DNA from 3 places in the Janthinobacterium sp. PSPC1-1 genome. Region 3 is predicted to be linked to each of the others. Evidence: predicted binding sites of a transcription regulator. Region 3 holds the regulator's gene; each other region holds the start of a gene.
The links. Region 3 encodes FNR, which switches genes on or off when oxygen is low (the NO sensors DNR and NnrR bind a similar motif). Its sites were predicted from a motif close to TTGATNNNNATCAA; they were not measured.
Positions count from the first base shown of each region.

Region 1 (4,412 bases), on a different contig from region 3:
GTCTGCGCAGATAACTCTCCGCTGGCCATGCCCCGCTCGACACAGTGCACGAAGCCGGCACGCGTACGCGCGCGCGAAGCGGTCAGCGGTGCGGCCACGGCCGCATGTTCGGCTGTCGGTGCGCTCATGCAGCCGAGCGCCACCATGCAGCCCGGAGGATGCCCCGGCTCGGACTGCATGCTGGCCGACTGGCGCAAGGCCAGCTCGATGGCCGCGCGCGGCGCCAGGCCATCGTCCCACAAACACGCCGTCACGCGCGCAAAGGTATCCAGATAGCATTGCGCCGCCTCGCGAAACAGCGCTTCCTTCGAGCCGAACGCCGCATAAAAGCTGGGCGCGGAAATGCCGCCGCCCAGGCTCGCCTTGAGCTGACTCAAGGACGTCGATTCATATCCCTGCTGCCAGAATAAAAACATGGCCTGCTCGACCGCTGCCTGCCGGTCGAACGTGCGCGGCCGTCCCATTTGCGCCATCCCTCGCTCCTTCTCATCTACTCACCACTACTTACATACTACTCGATACAGAAGTCATTGACAACGGAGCGCGTCATCGCCTATATTCATACCGATCGATACATATGTATCGCCATGACGGTCGGGAGCACTCCTGCGCCCGGCCGACTCGTCACACTTCCAAGGATATTCAGCTTTGAATCACGCTACGCTCACCACCGGAACCAGCCCCGCGCTGGCCGACCGCCTCCCCGTCGCCGGCCTGCTGGCACTGGCCATGACGGGTTTTATCTGCATCGTCACGGAAACCTTGCCCGCCGGCTTGTTGCCACAGATCAGCGCCGGCCTCGGCATCAGCGCCGCGCTGGCCGGGCAAATGGTCACGGCCTACGCGCTCGGTTCCCTGCTGGCAGCCATTCCGCTCACCATCGCCACGCGCGGCTGGCGCCGCCGCAACGTGCTGCTGCTGACCATCATCGGCTTTCTCGTGTTCAATACCGTCACGGCCCTGTCGTCCCACTACTGGCTGACCCTGGCGGCCCGCTTCTTTGCCGGCATGGCGGCCGGGCTGGCGTGGAGCTTGCTGGCCGGCTATGCCCGACGCATGGTGGCGCCGCACCAGCAAGGCCGCGCTCTGGCGCTGGCCATGGTGGGTGCGCCCATCGCCCTGTCGCTGGGCGTGCCGCTGGGTACCCTGCTCGGCTCGCTGGTGGGCTGGCGCGCCGCGTTCTGGATCATTTCCGCCCTGACATTGGTCCTGATCGCCTGGGTGCTGGCGAAAGTGCCGGACTACCCGGGCCAGTCCGTCCATGAGCGCCTGCCCCTGCGCCGCGTTTTCACGACACCGGGCGTGCGCCCCGTGCTGGCCGTCGTCATCACCTGGATGCTGGCGCATAACATTCTCTACACCTACATCGCCCCGTTCGTGGCCCCTGCCGGATTGTCGGGGCGCATCGACCTGGTCCTGCTCGTCTTCGGCGCCGCCGCCATGGCCGGCATCTGGATCACGGGCAAGCTGGTCGAGCGCCACTTGCGCGCCAGCGTGCTGGCCAGCCTGGCTGTGTTCGCCACGACGGCCCTCGTGCTGGGCATCGCGTCGCACCTCCCTGCCGTCGTCTACCTGGGCATGGCCGTCTGGGGCCTGAGCTTCGGCGGCGCGGCAACGCTGTTACAGACGGCGCTGGCCGACACGGCCGGCAGCGGCGCCGACGTGGCCTTGTCGATGAATGTGGTGGCGTGGAATGCGGCAATTGCAGCTGCGGGCGTGGCGGGCGGCGCCTTGCTGGAAACCTGGGGCGCGGGCGCCTTTCCCTGGGCCATGGTGGCGTTGCTGGTGCTGGCTTTCGTGATCGCCTGGTCGGCCAGCGCGCACGGTTTCCGGCCGGGCCGGCGCAGCGGCAGCGCGCCCGTGGCCGGGCATTGAGATTACCTTATTGAATCGCCGGCACCCTCACGATACGGGGCACGTGCCCCGTGTGCGCCAGGAAACGAGCCAAGCCAGCATGCGACAGCGCCACCGTGGCCGTGTTGCGCAGCGGATGGGCTTGCACAGAATCAGCTTCCCATACGGCCTGGTCCAGCACCAGTTCCACCGCCTGTGCGCCGTCGTGGATCAGCGCAAACAGGCTGACGGAGCCGGGCGTGATACCCAGGTGCTGCAGCAAGCGCTCGGGCGAGGCCATGCTCAACTTGCTGGCCGTCAGCAAGCGCCCCAGTGCCGCCAGGTCAATGCGCTTGTCGAACGGCACGATGACGAGAAAATGCCGCCGGCCCTTCTCGTCGCGCACGAACAGGTTTTTCACCATCAGGCCGGACATGGCCGGCACGTGGATCAGTGCTTCATCGATGGTGTGCACGGCCGGGTGTTCGACCAAGGTGTAGTCACCGGCACTGTTTGCCAGCCAGCGGGATAGGGTTTCTTGCATGGTGATCTTCTCAGCGCGGGCGCGTGTGCGATGGGCAATTGTAGCGCCGCGCCGCGTGGTGCGCTTGCCTTAAGGCTTGCTTTCGTCCTCTTTCTTGTCAGCGGCCGCCAGCCCCCAGTCATTCCAGCCTTCGCCAAACAGCTCGATAGGATGCTGCGTGCGCTCGGAACCATTGCCGCAACGCATGGCGTCCGGCGGGCAATACTTGTCGCAACCCCAGCAGATGCGTTCGGGATTCTTGGGGTTCAAGGGAAAAGGCTTGGCCATGGCGTGGGGATGCAGTCGGTTGAGATCTCTTCGACGACTCTAGACCTGGTGCGGGGGGCGGTCAAACGAATTTCAGTTGGGAATTTACTTAAGTCAAGTTTGCGAAGATTGCTGTCGCGGCCGCTTGCACCCTACGCGTTCACCCAGGAGACCAGCGAATGTCATTCCCTCTCATAACTGGTCACCGCATCATTAGCATTACTCTTGATGACCTTCATTATTTTGGTGTTGCCTTGGTATTTCATCTCAAGAATTCTCAGCTGATTTTTCGCCGCCTTGCAGTATTTATGTATGTCCTTGAGAATCTCATCCTGCTGCCGTTTAGGTAGCTCCCCATCAAACTCTCCCGCCAAGTGCTCACATGCTTCTGCGTTATAGATAAACCTGTTGACATCCTTGGGGAGTAGCTCGGCTGAAAAGGCCAAAGGAAAAACAAAGTAAACAGGTACCATCATTAAAAAAAATCGCATGATTTTCCTTTTAATAGCCGTTATTTGACCAATGTGGCCGGTCGCTTCCAGGTCCGCTGTATTTCTTTACCCCATATGTTGCAGCGACCGCAATCAGCTGTCTGTTCATGCCTGTCCTCGGCAAAGTGGCAATCTTCACCATATTGCCGCTCGCATCTTTCACCTCAACCGTTCCGCTCCATACCAAATCCATATCAATCGCAAGACCAGAATTGTGTTGCGAGCGCAGTGCGGGCTTGATGGGTAAATTATTAATCTGCAAGACAATCAACATCGCCTTTGCAGCCTTGACAGACGCGTCAATTTCACCGTGATCCCACTCGATATTCACTCCCGAAATTTTTGGGATTTGTTTGGGATCGAGCTGTTTTCTTGCGATTCTCCACGCATAATGCATCAGGTAAGAGCGCTGCGGCGGCCTGTAGGTGGCATTGATTGCAACCCTGATCCCAGCCTCTTTCATTGCAGACAGAAAGTCTTCCACTGCCAAACGAAAATTCCCCGATAAATCCTTGGTTTTGGTGCTGCCAGGAAATTTTCGCCCCCATTTTTCACCACTGAGTTCGTCGTCCATCGCGCCTCCATCATGATATATCCTCAATTTAATGCATGCTAGCGGGAATGGTTTTGACACGACACAAGAGGTATGGGGGGAGCGGTATCAACTGCATTTAATCGCTTTACAGCGTAGAAATGGACATTTCCAGCACGATACGCGCGACATTGACACTGCCATCCGCAGCCGGCTGTTCCTTGAGTTCGTCCAGCGCATACACCATCGTCACCATGGCGCCGGGCACGAACAGAGCGATATCCTGCTTGCGGTGCATATAGATACTTTCGTCGACTGTCGAACCGTCAGCCAGGCGCAGGGTGAAGCTGTTGACTTGATCGCCACGGCGGCTGTCCTGGCCCGCGAAATACGTGCGTTCGATGTTGCCCGTCACCGTTTGCATCTGGATGCGGCCGGCTTTGATGCTGTCCCACCATGCGTCGGAGGCAAACAGGCCGTGCCTGCCTTGCAGGCCCATGTGGGGCTTGGCGCTGTCGAGGGTGAGCGATTGCGTCTTGGCGACGCGAGCGGGGTCTTGTGCCAGGGCTGCGGCGAGGGTGTAGACAGGTATCATAAAGGTGCAAGAGTTCTTGCATGCGCTCACTCAATGTTTGCGCCGAATGACGTATGCATTGCCGGCGAGTTCAAAACCGAGCGTGGGATAGTAGGACATGGCATCGGGAGCGGAGAGCAATATCAGGGACACTTCATCGCCGATGATGGCCTGGGTACGCTTGACCAGCTC
Region 1 is NZ_JAFCWP010000006.1:13,394-17,805, reverse strand. It holds gene ACP7EG_RS18900 (TetR/AcrR family transcriptional regulator) at 1-473, opposite strand, end outside; gene ACP7EG_RS18895 (MFS transporter) at 730-1,875, shown strand; gene ACP7EG_RS18890 (prolyl-tRNA synthetase associated domain-containing protein) at 1,883-2,377, opposite strand; gene ACP7EG_RS18885 (DUF3079 domain-containing protein) at 2,447-2,644, opposite strand; gene ACP7EG_RS18880 (hypothetical protein) at 2,806-3,114, opposite strand; gene ACP7EG_RS18875 (hypothetical protein) at 3,125-3,688, opposite strand; gene ACP7EG_RS18870 (hypothetical protein) at 3,795-4,241, opposite strand; gene ACP7EG_RS18865 (GNAT family N-acetyltransferase) at 4,272-4,412, opposite strand, start outside.
Region 1: ACP7EG_RS18885 (DUF3079 domain-containing protein) is a predicted target of FNR. The motif match lies at 2,728-2,741, and genes of this name have one in related genera.

Region 2 (4,412 bases), on a different contig from region 3:
GGTTGAGGATCTCGGCGGCCTGGCGGATGCCTTCCACGCTGGTGCTTTGCGTGTCGAGCGTGCCCAGGCAGCGGCCCACCAGTTCATCGAGCTCGACCAGCAGGTCGCGGTCGATCTCGTCCAGGCGCGCCAGGTTCAGCAAGACCAGGTCGCGGCCTTCGACGGGCAGGGCGTCGAGGATCTGGCCGGCCAGCGCGGGCGGCAAAAAGGCCAGGAACACGGCTTGCATCTGCACGTGCTCGTTGACGATGTATTCGGCCAGCCATTTTGGCGAGGCCCACTGCAGGCGCGCCATTTTCGGACGGATGGCGTCGCCATAAATGTTGTTCAGCACGCTATTTGCGATATCGCTGCCCAGCGCCATGTCCAGCGAGCGCTTCAGGTAGCTGCGCGAGGCGCCGTGCACGCCGCTTTGCTGGCGGTAGTCGTCGAAGAAGGTCTGCATGGCCGTTTTCACGGATTCGACCTTGATGCCGCTCATGCGCGACATCACTTGCGTGACTTCCAGCAATTCTTCGCGCGACAGGCAGCGCAGCACGTTGGCTGCCTGTTCTTCGCCTATGCTCAGCAGTACGATGGCGGCCTGCTCCACGGGATTCAGGCTGACGCTTTCGTACTCGGCGCCGTCGGAGGGATTATTGTTGTTGAGTTCGGCCATTTTTCTGCATCCATTGTTTGACGACTTCGGCGACACGCTCGGGTTCTTTTTCAGCCAGCACTTTCAGGTGATCGACCATCACGTCGACCGCTGAGCCTGGTGGCGGCAAATTATAGTTTTCCAGCAGCGGCACGACCGGCATGCTGCCAGTGCCGGTCGCTTCACCTTCGAGCGCCAGCGGGCTGCCATTCACGCCCAGGGCAGGCGCGCCATCGGCGGCCACGCCATTCGCGCTGGCGGCGCTGCTGCCGCCCAGTGCCAGGGCAGGATCGAGCTGTTTCAGTGCCGGCGGCGCCAGGCGCGTGGTCAGCAAACGCATCAGTGGACGCAGGATCAGGAAGTAGCCGAGCACGGCGCCCAGGGCGTACAGCAGCCAGCTGCTGAAATCGACGACGGTATCGCGCTCTTCCCACCATTGCGCCACGGGCGGCTTGGCAGGGAAGGCCAGTGCAGTCAGGCTCAGGCTGTCGCCGCGCTGGGCGTTGATGCCCAGGCCGCTGTTGAGCATTTTTTCAATATTGCCCAGTTCGGCAGGGGTCCAGCCGGTTTTCGGATTCGGCGCGGCGGCGCTGTTGAGCACGACGGCCACGCTGAGTTTTTCCAGGCGGCCACGGCTGCGCTTGATCTGCGTGATGCTGCGGTCATACGCGTACTGGCGCGTGGTGGCGTTCTTGCGCGCAGTGCCGTCATCGGCCGCTCTCGGTGCGCCATTGGCCGGTGCGGCGCCTGCGGCGTCGGCCGGTGCCGGCACGGCGGCGGCCGGTGGGCGGTTCGACAGGCTGCCGGGGACGCCGGCCACGGTGCGGTTGCGTTCCTGCTCTTCGCGCATCGCTTCGCTCGTCACTTTCGGGGCTTCGCCGTATTTTTCCAGCGTTTCGTCCACACGGTCGTTGTTCACGGCGGCCGTCACGCTGAGCTTGAAGTTGTCTTCGCCGATAACGGGGCCAAGCAGGCCCGTGACGTTGCGGCGGATTTCATCCTGGAAACGTTTCGCGCCTTCATTGCCAGCGGCCGAGGCGTCGAAGCCGTCCGTCAGGTCGACGTGCGAGGACAGCAGGTTGCCGCCCTGGTCGACCAGGCTCACGCGCGTAGGTGCCAGGCTGGCGACGCTGCCGGCCACCATGTTGATGACGGCGGCGATCTGTTCCGGCGCCAGGGTGCGGCCCGGTTTCAGTGCCACCACCACGGAGGCGGACGATTTGTCGCCGTCGCTGGCGACAAACGAGGTCGACTTGGCAATCGACAGATGGACGCGTGCCGAAGCGATCGCGTCCATCGTCATGATGCTTTGCGCCAACTCGCCTTCCAGGCCGCGGCGGAAGCGCACGTCCTGCACGAATTGCGATACGCCCAGCGGGTCATTCTTGTCCATCAGTTCCAGGCCGGCCGGCAGCTGTGCCGTCACGCCCTTCGAGGCCAGCAGCATGCGCACCTTGCCCAGCATGGCGTCGGGCACCAGCACCTGGCCGCTGTCCGGATGCAAGCGGTAGGGAATGTGCTCGGCGTCCAGCGTGGCCATCATGTCCGTCACGGCCACTTTTTCGCGCGCGCCAAACACCGGCTTGTAGTTGGCCTGGTCGCGCCAGGCATACATGGTCACCATGGCGGTGATGCCGATGGCCAGCACGACGATGGGAACCAGGTTTTTCAGCAGGGCGGGCGGGATGGCGGGCTGGGCACCAAGGCGCCAGCGCGCAAATGCGGACTTCATGGGGGTAATCACTTGGGGTAACTTTCGCTGGGAGGCTGGGCGTGGATCAGGGCGTGAAGATTACAGAGGCAACTTGATGAGCTCATCGACGGCGCCCATGACCTTGTTGCGCACTTGCATCAACATGGAGAAGGACAGGCTGGCTTCCTGGCTGGCCAGCATGGCGCCGACCATATCGTCACTCTTGCCGCTGTCGACGTCGCTCATTTTCTGCGCCGCCATGCGGTCGTCGCCATTCACCTTGCCGATGGCGTCTTTCATGCTTTGCGCGAAGGAAAAGCCGGATGGTTCCGGCGCGCCGAACTGGGCGGCGGGCGCGATGCTGGCGCCCAGGGCGTGCGCGTCATTGCTCAGTGCTGCCAGATCGGCCTTGATCAGACCTGCGAGTTCGTTGCTCATCTTGCCCTCTACTTTCAATATACGGTGACGTATCAATCAGAATTACTGGTGTTGCCAATCCGGCAGTAGTGCATGTAAGTGCCATCCAGCCCGGCCCGATCCGCAGGGCCCATCAGTTTTATCAGTTGCCACACCATCCGCTCAAGCAGACTCAAACAAACTCAGTAAACCCACGCCGATATGATTTACATGACCATGATAACTAATGTTTATCTGATAAAAGTTTCTGCTGGTGGCAATAAGAAGGACTGAAAACTGCCATAAAAACCGGAATCAGGTAAGCGGAATGGCGCACTGCAAATCACTATTTTGTCACTATAAGCTTACCTCGCGGCAACTATAAAGTAAAGAGAGGATTGGCTCAAGGAATATTGATACATGGCAATATTTAGCTTTTTCATGTATTGTTCAGCACCGTAATCATCTAGCATGCGATACGATGCGCAATCGTTTGCTTGCACACCTGTCGGCAAAGCCAAGATGATGCTGTATTTAATTTCGGGCGATCCGTATAATTTGTTCTGCCACCGCAATACCGACATGACCACTACATGACAATCATTACCAAGACAGATCAAACTGTGCGCCATCAAGTCCTCGATTCCTGTCTGCTTGGACGTCCTGTCCATTTGCTGCATGTATTCGGCGCCCAGCTGCGCGACGACCTGGCTGCGGCCCTGCGCCAACCGATGAGCCGTCGTTACTGGGGTAATTTCCAGATTGACGCCGTGACGTTGTCGCGCGCGGAAAACGAGGACAGCGTGAATCGCTGGCTGAGTTTTTCCACGCCGGCCGGTCAGACGGGCTTTACGCTCGAACGGCAGATACTCTTGAGCGTGCTGAACTATCGTTACGGTAGTGCCGGCGCCAAGGGCGTGCTGCCCGATCCGGCGCAGGTGCGCGTGACGGCCACGGAAGAGCGCCTCGCTGTGGTGCTGGGACAACAGTTGGTGAACAGCTTGTTTACCCGCATCCACAAGAATCTGCAAAGCGTGGGCAAAAGCAGCGACATCGACACCAGTGCCGAGGTCGCCGTGCAGTCGGGCGTGCAGCCGTCGCGCGGCAGCTGGATCGTCAGCGTGGCGCTCAGCGATGTCGGGGCGGGTCAGAGCGGCCACTTCTGGTTTTCGCTGGACAAGCGTCTGATGGCCGACGTGCTGCGCGGCTTGCTGCCCGAGCGCGCGCAGGCGAAAAAGGCGCTGCGCAGCGTGCGCCCGCTCGCTTCGCGCCTGCAAGTGACCCTGGAAGGCCGGCTCGTCAGCAAGCAGGTGCAGCTGGGCGCCTTGTTCGACTTGCGCGTGGGCGACGTGATTCCCGTCAGCCTGAGCCGCACCGACGTCATGCTCGACGAATCCCGTTTATTTACAGCGGCTGTTTCCGAACACAAGGGCAAGCTCTGTTTAACCTCATTTGAAGATGTCGAATAATATGAATATCACCGATACCAACCAGAGCGAAACCCTGCTGGAAGACCTGGGCGATGACATGATCATCGACCAGGGCGACATGTCCGACGTGGCCAGCACCCGCGCGCGGCGCGACATTCCGCAGATGATGCGCAAGATTCCCGTCACCCTGACGCTGGAAGTGGGCTCGGCCCGTATTTCGCTGGAAGAACTGATGGCCATCGGCCCGGAAAGCGTG
Region 2 is NZ_JAFCWP010000004.1:32,218-36,629, forward strand. It holds gene ACP7EG_RS14120 (flagellar motor switch protein FliG) at 1-658, opposite strand, end outside; gene fliF (flagellar basal-body MS-ring/collar protein FliF) at 636-2,369, opposite strand; gene ACP7EG_RS14130 (flagellar hook-basal body complex protein FliE) at 2,430-2,768, opposite strand; gene ACP7EG_RS14135 (FliM/FliN family flagellar motor switch protein) at 3,320-4,195, shown strand; gene ACP7EG_RS14140 (FliM/FliN family flagellar motor switch protein) at 4,197-4,412, shown strand, end outside.
Region 2: ACP7EG_RS14135 (FliM/FliN family flagellar motor switch protein) is a predicted target of FNR. The motif match lies at 3,140-3,153, and genes of this name have one in related genera.

Region 3 (4,412 bases):
GCTTGCAGCGTGTCGCGCAGGTGCACCAGCGGCGACAGCAGGCGCACGGTGACCCAGCCCAGAATAAACGCGGCCAGCAGCGAAGCGAGGACGCTCCACAGCACCAGCCGGTACAGCACGCCATCGAACGGTTCGAAGGCATCATCGAGAGGCAGCGAGGCGGCCAGCAGCCAGTTCACCGATTTCAGGCGCTTGAAGCTGTTGACGGCCGTGATGCCGCGGCTGTTGGTGCTGACCATGCTGCCTTCGCCATCGTTCTTCAGCAACTGGGTCGTCGTCAGGTTGGCGTTCGGCTGGCGCGGCTGCAGCAAGCGGCTGGTATCGGGGTGCAGCACATAGCGCGGCACGGCGCCGCGCGTGAGGATGAAGTAATAGCCGCTCTTGCCGATCTTTTCCGAGCGCAGGCGTCCCAACAGGTTGTCCTTGTACAGGCGCAGCACACCGATCACCACGCCGGCCACCTGGCCATCGGCCGTGAGCACGGGCGCCACCATCTGCACGATGGGCATGCCGCTCGACTTGCCCAGCATCGGCTCGGTGATCATGGGCTGGCGCGTGCGCAGGACGGTCTGGAAATACTCGCGCTCGGCGACGTTGATGCCGGCGCGCCCCGCCACTTCCGGCATGTCGGCCACGACGGCGCCTTGCGCATCGAGCACCAGCACGTCGTCGAACAGTACCAGCATCGAGCGGCGCGCATAGTATTCGCGCAATTGGGCTGGCTGGGCGATCAATTCCGGCGGCTGCTGCCTGGCCGTCAGCGTGACGATCTGCAGCAGCATGCCCAGCTTGTCGTCGAGTTCGGCAGCGGTGCGGGTGATCAGGGCAGACTGCTGGCTCAGCAGTACTCGGGTGAAGTCGGCGCGCATGTGCTGCACCTGTATCATGGTGACCAGCGCGATCATGGCGATCGAGGTCAGGCTGGTGGCCAGCGCGACTTTTGCTTTGATGCCGAGAGGCTTCATGATTTCCTTTTCAGTACCGGGCGGTACAGGCGGCAGCTAATGCTGTCGGGAATTTTCCTATCAATACATCAACTTGGCAAGCGGCGCCGCGCAAATTGCCTTTCCCACATGGGCTTTTAATGATGTTGCCATATAATCAAGGTTAGAACGTCGTTTATTCAGCGGAAATGCGGTGAAATTGGCACACGGCAACCCTGTATGCAGTAAACTCGTTATTGCATTTTCTAAAAGGTACCGACATGACTGAAGCGCTACTCACTCCCACCATGCCCACAGTGACCGTGGAAGCGTTGCGTGCGCGATGCTCGACCTGCAGCATGCATCAATTGTGCCTGCCGATGGGCCTCGATGTGGGCGACATGGACAGGCTGGACCAGATCATCGGCCGCCGCCGCAAGATCGTGCGCGGTGCCTCGCTGTTCCGCATCGGCGACTCGTTCCAGAATCTGTACGCGATCCGCCTGGGGCACTTCAAGACGTACCAGATCAATCCGGGCGGTGAAGAGCAGGTGACGGGTTTCCAGATGGCTGGCGAACTGCTGGGCATGGACGCCATCAGCGCCGACCGCCACCACTGTAATGCGGTGGCGCTGGAAGACAGCGAAGTGTGTGAAATTCCGTTTTCCAGCCTGGAACAGTTGCTGGGCAATATGCCGACCCTGCTGCGCCATTTCCATCGCATGATGAGCCAGGAAATCACGCGCGAGCAAAGCGTCATGCTGTTGCTGGGCAATATGCAGGCGACCCAGCGTTTTGCCGCCTTTATCGTCAACCTGGCCTCGCGCTATGAAGCGCGCGGCTATTCGGCTAGCAAATTTCAGCTGCGCATGTCGCGCGAGGAAATCGGCAATTACCTGGGGCTGACCATCGAGAGCGTCAGCCGTTTATTGTCGAAATTCAAGAAGGAAGGCTGGCTGCGCGTCTCCAACCGCGAGATCGAGATTTTGCAGCCCGCCAAGTTGAAAGCCATTACAGCCGGCACGGACGTCTGCAAATAACAGCACCGTCAAAACCTACTGCGCGTCGCGCTTTGCGGCCTGCGATGCTCGCTGTGCTCTAGCACAGCTGCGCTTCTTAGCCACAAATCACTGCCGCTCGCTACGGTTTTTTCCCGGCGCTGTACGTTATAGCTCTTCATCCGCATGCAGCGCGATGCTGCGCTGCAGCGGCCAGGTCCAGATGCCGGACAGGCGCCACTCGCGTTTGTCGTTTTCCACCAGTACTTGCCAGCGGCTGCGCTCGAGCATCGGCAGCGCCACGGAAAAATTGCCCGCCGCATCGGGCTGCACCAGCAGCTTGATATCCTTTTCCGGCAAGGTCGCATGCGCCAGATGCAGCTGCAGCGGACCCTGGTAAGCCTTGCCGAAGCTGTGCACGGAACCACTCAGGCGCGCCTGTGCCACATCATAGGACAGGCTGGTATCCATCGCCAGGTCGCTGGCGATCGTGTCGCGCTTCAAATCCTGGTTGATCGCCTTGCCCTGCTTGTAATAGTCGCCCACCACCAGCGCATCAGGCTGCGTAAACGCGATATAGCCCATGAAGCTGCCGACGACCACGGACAGGCCGGGACCGATCATCAGCAGCCATGGCCAGCGATGCTTGTACCACGGGGCAACGGGGGCTTGCAGCTTGAGACTGTCGGACATTTTGTTCTCCTTGGGGTCAGACCCTTTGGGTCTGACCCCAGCTTTTGCTTCTGGGTTGAAAATAAAGTAAAGCTAACGCATGTTTGATGCTACCCCTACGGCGAAATACCGGGGTCGGACCCAGAGGGTCCGACCCCGAATCAACATCACCGCGGCACGATGAATACCGCGCTTTCACGCACATGCAACGATGGGTTGTCCAGCGATTGTAGCTCGACTGCAATCTTGTTCGAACCCTTCTCGCCCACGCCATGCGGCACGCGCAGGCGGATCGGCCAACCCAGCGTTTCTGTCGGCTGCAAGGTCACCTCTTCGCGCGTCAGCAAGGTCAGACCCGGCAAGCCGGAAGCGCTGATTTTAAAATGCTGGATTTGCTCCGAGGTGTTCATGATCTGCAAGCGGTAGACGTTTTCGATCATGCCGTCTTCCACTTCGCGTCCCATCGAACCGCGGTCGCGGATGACGTCCATTTTCAGGGGCGTGCGCAGCGCCAGCGAGGTACACACGGCGATGATGATCAGGGCCAGGATGGAAGTGTAGATCAGCACGCGCGGGCGCATGGCGCGCTGGCGGATCTGCTTCGAATTGAAGTTGTTTTCCATCGCATGGTCGGTACTGTAGCGTACCAGTCCCCGCGGCCGGTCGACCTTGTCCATCACGGTATTGCAGGCATCGACGCAGGCGGCGCAGCCGATGCATTCATACTGCAGGCCGTTGCGGATATCGATGCCGGTCGGACACACTTGCACGCACAGGGTGCAGTCGATGCAGTCGCCCAGCTTGTCGTTGTTGCCGGCCTTCTTGCTGATGGCGCCACGCGGTTCGCCGCGCTTGGCATCGTAGGTGATGATCAGGGTGTCCTGGTCGAACATGGCGCTCTGGAAGCGCGCGTAGGGGCACATGTATTTGCACACCTGCTCGCGCAGCCAGCCCGCGTTGCCGTAGGTTGCCAGGCTGTAGAACAAGACCCAGAACCATTCCCAGGGACCGAAATTGAGGGTGGTCACCTCGCGCGCCAGTTCCTTGATCGGCGTGAAATAGCCGACAAAGGTAAAGCCCGTCCACAGGGCGATGGCGCCCCATGCCAGGTGCTTGGCCGTCTTCTTGAAGGCCTTGCGCACGGAGGGTCCCTGCTTGTCGAGGGCCATGCGCGCGCTGCGCGTGCCCTCGATGCGGCGTTCGACCCACAGGAAGATTTCCGTGTATACCGTTTGCGGGCAAGAGAACCCGCACCACACCCGCCCGGCGATGGCCGTGACGAGAAACAACAAATACGCACAGATGATCAGCAGGGCCGCCAGATAGATGAAATCCTGGGGCCACAGCACGACGCCGAAAATGTAGAACTTGCGCGTGGTCAAATCGAACAGCAGGGCTTGCCTGCCATTCCAGGTCAACCACGGCAAGCCGTAGAACGCCAGCTGGGTAAGCCATACGCATACCCATCGCCAGGTAGCGTAGCGTCCTTTGGCCTCGCGAGGGTAGATCTGCTCGCGGGCCGCATACATCTTGATGACTTGAGGTTCCATTACATCATTTCACGGGCGTCTGTGGATTCGACAGGCTCCAGACATACGCCGACAGCACGTGGACCTTGGACTCGCCGAGGAAATCGCTGAAGGCCGGCATGGTGTTGCTGCGTCCCTTGCGTACGGTTTCCATGATGGTATCAGCACTGCCGCCGTACAGCCAGATCTTGTCCGTCAGGTTAGGCGAACCGAGCATCTGATTGCCCTTCGCATCGGCGCCATGACAGGCCATGCAGGCGCCGAACTTGGCTTTGCCCAGCACGGATTTG
Region 3 is NZ_JAFCWP010000002.1:64,081-68,492, reverse strand. It holds gene ACP7EG_RS07835 (response regulator) at 1-965, opposite strand, end outside; gene fnr (fumarate/nitrate reduction transcriptional regulator Fnr) at 1,205-1,963, shown strand; gene ACP7EG_RS07825 (FixH family protein) at 2,090-2,614, opposite strand; gene ccoG (cytochrome c oxidase accessory protein CcoG) at 2,761-4,143, opposite strand; gene ccoP (cytochrome-c oxidase, cbb3-type subunit III) at 4,148-4,412, opposite strand, start outside.